DNA from 2 places in the Enterobacter ludwigii genome. Region 1 is predicted to be linked to the other one. Evidence: predicted binding sites of a transcription regulator. Region 1 holds the regulator's gene; the other holds the start of a gene.

Evidence for each region. Region 1 encodes PurR, which represses purine synthesis genes. Its sites were predicted from a motif close to CANGCAAACGTTTGCNTG; they were not measured.
Region 2: the regulator PurR is predicted to act here: its motif matches at 1,681-1,698, upstream of purH (bifunctional phosphoribosylaminoimidazolecarboxamide formyltransferase/IMP cyclohydrolase).

The regions. Positions count from the first base shown of each region.
Region 1 is NZ_CP017279.1:1,210,982-1,214,115, reverse strand. It holds gene BH714_RS05810 (MFS transporter) at 1-213, opposite strand, end outside; gene cydH (cytochrome bd-I oxidase subunit CydH) at 377-466, opposite strand; gene purR (HTH-type transcriptional repressor PurR) at 764-1,789, shown strand; gene punR (DNA-binding transcriptional activator PunR) at 1,806-2,717, opposite strand; gene punC (purine nucleoside transporter PunC) at 2,832-3,134, shown strand, end outside.
Region 2 is NZ_CP017279.1:3,468,479-3,471,612, reverse strand. It holds rRNA gene BH714_RS16325 (16S ribosomal RNA) at 1-1,242, opposite strand, end outside; gene purH (bifunctional phosphoribosylaminoimidazolecarboxamide formyltransferase/IMP cyclohydrolase) at 1,806-3,134, shown strand, end outside.

The DNA.
Region 1 (3,134 bases):
ATTGCGGCGCGCGCGGTGTGAAAGCAGAAGCGTCATGAGCGGTGCCCCCACCATCACGCCAATGGCGTAGGCGCTGATGAGCATCCCGGCCGCCGGGATAGAAACATCCACGCCCCGGGCGATAACAGGCAGTAACCCCATCGGGGAGAATTCAGTGGTGCCAATCCCAAAAGCGCCAATCGCCAGGGCAAGCAGGGGAAAATTGATTTTCATGCGTCAACTCCGGATGCCGTGTCATGTCGTGACACAGAACAAAGAAGCCGAAAGCATGACATCAATCACAAAAAATGAGAAGTTAACAAATTGGCAAAAGATTTTTGCCGCAGGCGTAACAATCAGGAAAACTGAGAGGGAGAGAGCTCTCCCTCCGTGTAAATCAGTGCAATGCAGCCGTCAGACCCGCCGCAACAATCAGAGCCAGTACAATAACGGTGGTCACCAGCGAAAACTTCAGATCGTAGCTCATCAATTTTTCTCCTTTTAATCTCCCCACGAAAAGTGAGCCTGCTCATTTTTACACAGTTTAGTTCAAAAATCTTCCTGGATTTAAACTGATAACCACTTTAGCTCTTCCCCTTTTCATCAAGATAGGACAAAATTCCACGCTAAATTTATTAGCGTACCGGCCATTGACCCCCTCCTGACGTCCTGTGTCGTTTTCCCGGCGTGCCGCAATTCAAGATTGCGTGATAAGGGTGAGAGAAGGCAAACGTTTACCTTCAAGTTTTTCAGGAGTTTAGGATATGGTCTGGAGTGACATTTAATGGCAACAATTAAAGACGTAGCAAAACGCGCAAACGTTTCCACTACAACCGTATCACATGTAATTAACAAAACCCGCTTTGTGGCGGAAGAGACGCGCAACGCCGTCTGGGCGGCAATCAAAGAATTACACTATTCACCGAGTGCGGTGGCGCGCAGCCTCAAAGTTAATCACACCAAATCCATTGGTTTGCTGGCAACCAGCAGTGAAGCGGCCTATTTTGCCGAGATCATTGAAGCGGTCGAGAAAAACTGCTTCCAGAAAGGCTATACCCTGATTCTGGGCAACGCGTGGAACAGCATTGAAAAACAGCGCGCTTATCTCTCCATGATGGCGCAAAAGCGTGTGGATGGCCTGCTGGTGATGTGTTCAGAGTATCCGGAGTCCGTGCTTTCCATGCTGGAAGAGTACCGCCATATTCCTATGGTGGTCATGGACTGGGGCGAAGCACGTGCAGACTTCACCGACTCCGTCATCGATAACGCGTTTGAAGGCGGCTATATGGCAGGCCGTTATCTGATTGAACGCGGTCACCGTGAGATTGGTGTGATCCCGGGTCCACTGGAGCGCAACACCGGTGCCGGACGTCTGGCCGGGTTTATGAAAGCCATGGAAGAGGCGCTGATTACCGTGCCGGAAAACTGGATCGTGCAGGGTGACTTTGAACCGGAATCCGGTTACCGCGCAATGCAGCAGATTGTCTCACAGTCGCATCGCCCGACAGCCGTTTTCTGTGGCGGTGACATTATGGCGATGGGAGCTCTCTGTGCCGCCGATGAACTGGGTCTGCGCGTGCCGCAGGACATTTCCGTGATCGGGTATGACAACGTGCGCAACGCGCGCTTCTTTACCCCGGCGCTGACCACCATCCACCAGCCAAAAGACTCGCTGGGTGAAACGGCCTTCAATATGCTGATGGACAGGATCGTCAACAAGCGTGAAGAGTCTCAGTCCATTGAAGTTCACCCGCGTCTTATCGAACGCCGTTCCGTTGCGGATGGTCCGTTCCGCGACTATCGTCGTTAATCTTTTACGGGGCCAGTTATACTGGCTCCCGTAGCCATTCCCGGTTAAGCGTCTCACTGTCTCCCAGGTAATCCAGCAGCCAGGCCATTGCGGGCGACACATCATTTTGTTGCCAGGTGAGGCAACAGGCCGCATCCGGAAAAGGATTTTCCAGCGTCAGTTCAACCCATTCACCGGTGTCGATTCGGGGCCGCGCAAAATGGCCAGGGACCATGGCAACGCACAGCCCTGCGCTGAGGCATGTTGCTGAGGATTCCCAGTCCGGCGCAACCACCCGTCGCTGGTTATCCAGCAGCCAGGTAATGCGTTTGGGCAACGAACGCGAGGTATCTTCCAGCACCAGCGAGGGCCAGTTACGGAGCGTTTCGTCGCTGAGCGGCCCGTCCAGGTCAGCCAGCGGATGATCGCTTGCCACCACACATTTCCAGCTGAGCATGCCCATGTCGCGAAAGGCAAAGCGTCCTCCAACCGGAATCGCCTGCGTGGCACCGATCGCCATCTCTGCCCTGCCATCTGCCAGCGCATCCCATACGCCGTTAAACACTTCCTGGGATACCCGCAATTCGACATCCGAGAAATGGCGATAGAAATCGACAATCATTTGCCGGGTACGTTCCGGTTTTACGATGTTATCCACGGCAATGGAAAGATGTCCTCGCCAGCCGTTAGCGATCTGCTGACACTGTTCGCGGGTGATCTGCATTTTTTTGATAACAGAACGCCCTTCTTTCAAAAACCATGCCCCGGCGGGCGTTAATTCCACATCACGGTGACGCCGTTCAAACAGCGGAACAGCCAGCCATTCCTCAAGCTGACGCACCGTATAGCTGATTGCTGAGGGGACGCGGTGCAACTCCTGCGCTGCACCGCTAAAGCTGCCGTTGCGCGCAACAGCATCGACCACTTCAAGAGAATAATCTGACCACATTTTCTGCCTGCAAAAATTTTGAATGCACTCGCCAAATATTAGCGTTTCACAACCTGCTTTGCACTCCCTACACTCTGCGCAAACATAGACCTGCCTCCCTCAGGAGAAAAAACAATGCAACCCAGGAAAGGATTTTTAGTCTGGCTCGGTGGTTTAAGCGTGCTGGGCTTTTTAGCCACTGATATGTACCTGCCTGCCTTCGCCGCAATGCAGGAAGATTTACAGACCCCGGCGGCAGCCATCAGCGCCAGCCTGAGCTTATTCCTCGCGGGCTTTGCCTTCGCGCAGCTGCTCTGGGGGCCTCTCTCTGACCGCTTTGGCCGTAAACCGGTGCTGTTGCTGGGGCTGGCTATCTTTGCCGTCGGCTGTCTGGGAATGTTATGGGTACGCGATGCAACCTGGCTGCTGGTACTGCGC
Region 2 (3,134 bases), 2.3 Mb from region 1:
CGCCATTGTAGCACGTGTGTAGCCCTACTCGTAAGGGCCATGATGACTTGACGTCATCCCCACCTTCCTCCAGTTTATCACTGGCAGTCTCCTTTGAGTTCCCGGCCGGACCGCTGGCAACAAAGGATAAGGGTTGCGCTCGTTGCGGGACTTAACCCAACATTTCACAACACGAGCTGACGACAGCCATGCAGCACCTGTCTCAGAGTTCCCGAAGGCACCAAAGCATCTCTGCTAAGTTCTCTGGATGTCAAGAGTAGGTAAGGTTCTTCGCGTTGCATCGAATTAAACCACATGCTCCACCGCTTGTGCGGGCCCCCGTCAATTCATTTGAGTTTTAACCTTGCGGCCGTACTCCCCAGGCGGTCGACTTAACGCGTTAGCTCCGGAAGCCACGCCTCAAGGGCACAACCTCCAAGTCGACATCGTTTACGGCGTGGACTACCAGGGTATCTAATCCTGTTTGCTCCCCACGCTTTCGCACCTGAGCGTCAGTCTTTGTCCAGGGGGCCGCCTTCGCCACCGGTATTCCTCCAGATCTCTACGCATTTCACCGCTACACCTGGAATTCTACCCCCCTCTACAAGACTCTAGCCTGCCAGTTTCGAATGCAGTTCCCAGGTTGAGCCCGGGGATTTCACATCCGACTTGACAGACCGCCTGCGTGCGCTTTACGCCCAGTAATTCCGATTAACGCTTGCACCCTCCGTATTACCGCGGCTGCTGGCACGGAGTTAGCCGGTGCTTCTTCTGCGGGTAACGTCAATTGCTGCGGTTATTAACCACAACACCTTCCTCCCCGCTGAAAGTACTTTACAACCCGAAGGCCTTCTTCATACACGCGGCATGGCTGCATCAGGCTTGCGCCCATTGTGCAATATTCCCCACTGCTGCCTCCCGTAGGAGTCTGGACCGTGTCTCAGTTCCAGTGTGGCTGGTCATCCTCTCAGACCAGCTAGGGATCGTCGCCTAGGTGAGCCGTTACCCCACCTACTAGCTAATCCCATCTGGGCACATCTGATGGCAAGAGGCCCGAAGGTCCCCCTCTTTGGTCTTGCGACGTTATGCGGTATTAGCTACCGTTTCCAGTAGTTATCCCCCTCCATCAGGCAGTTTCCCAGACATTACTCACCCGTCCGCCACTCGTCACCCGAGAGCAAGCTCTCTGTGCTACCGTTCGACTTGCATGTGTTAGGCCTGCCGCCAGCGTTCAATCTGAGCCATGATCAAACTCTTCAATTTAAGTTTGATGCTCGTGAATTAAACTTCGTAATGAATTACGTATGTTCACTCAGAGACTTTGGTATTCATTTAGTGTCCGAAGACATTAAGAATCCATGTCACTTTGAGTGCCCACACAGATTGTCTGATAAATTGTTAAAGAGCAGTTGCGACGCGGCTTACAGCTCACCGTCGCGAGGTGGCGTATATTACGCTTTCCTCTTTCAGAGTCAACCCTGAAGTTCAGGATTTTTTCTCTTCAACCGACCGGGTTATCTGTGAAGTGATTCACATCCGCCGTGTCGATGGAGGCGCATTATAGGGAGTTCTCTGCAGGCCGCAACCGCTAAATGACAGAAAAATGACTGACTGCTGCATTCCCCAGCAAAACCCCGCCTTATACCCTTTTACACACAGACTTATCCACAGGGATGCGAAAAAGTGAAAATTCGCGAGCGTTGCGCAAACGTTTTCGTTAAAATGCTCGCGCTTAACAAGGATGCCTCGTCAGGTGTGTTAGATGAGTTTTTCGCTGGAAAATTCATCTAACGCTCTCTGTAATCGTGAAATCCAGGGGATTTACCATGCAACAACGTCGTCCAGTCCGCCGCGCTCTGCTCAGTGTTTCTGATAAAGCCGGTATCGTCGAATTCGCTCAGGCACTTTCTGCACGCGGTGTGGAGCTGCTTTCTACAGGTGGTACCGCTCGCCTGTTAGCAGAGAAAGGTCTGCCGGTAACCGAAGTGTCCGATTACACCGGTTTTCCGGAAATGATGGATGGACGCGTCAAGACCCTGCACCCGAAGGTCCACGGCGGTATTCTTGGTCGTCGCGGCCAGGACGACGGCATTATGGAAAAGCATGATATCGCGCCAATCGACATGGTCGTCGTTAACCTCTACCCGTTCGCACAGACCGTTGCCCGCGAAGGCTGCTCTCTGGAAGACGCCGTCGAAAACATTGATATCGGCGGCCCAACCATGGTGCGCTCAGCGGCTAAGAACCATAAAGATGTTGCCATCGTGGTGAAGAGCAGCGACTACAACACCATTATTAATGAGATGGATGCCAACGAAGGGTCGCTGACGCTGGAGACGCGTTTCGACCTCGCCATCAAAGCATTCGAGCACACCGCCGCGTACGACAGCATGATCGCCAACTACTTCGGTAGCCTGGTGCCTGCTTATCATGGCGAAAGCACTGAACCTTCCGGCCGCTTCCCGCGTACGCTGAACCTGAACTTCATTAAGAAGCAGGATATGCGTTACGGTGAGAACAGCCACCAGCAGGCTGCCTTCTATATAGAAGAAGAGGTAAAAGAAGCCTCTGTTGCGACCGCACAGCAGGTTCAGGGCAAGGCACTCTCCTATAACAACATCGCTGACACCGATGCAGCGCTCGAGTGCGTGAAAGCGTTCAGTGAACCCGCCTGCGTAATCGTGAAGCACGCGAACCCATGTGGCGTAGCGGTAAGCACCTCCATTCTCGACGCCTATGATCGCGCGTATAAAACCGACCCAACCTCTGCATTCGGCGGCATTATCGCCTTCAACCGCGAGCTGGACGCTGACACAGCACAGGCCATCATCTCCCGTCAGTTTGTCGAAGTGATCATCGCTCCTTCTGCATCCGACGAAGCCCTGAAAATCACCGCGGCAAAACAGAACGTGCGCGTACTGGTGTGCGGCCAGTGGGCTGAGCGCGTACCGGGTCTGGACTTCAAACGCGTGAACGGCGGTCTGCTGGTTCAGGATCGCGATCTGGGCATGGTCACCGCGGGCGATCTGCGCGTCGTGACGAAACGCCAGCCTACCGAGCAGGAACTGCGTGACGCGCTGTTCTGCTGGAAGGTTGCGAAGTTCGTGAAATCCAACGCGATTGTCTATGCAAAAGAGAACATGACCATCGGAATA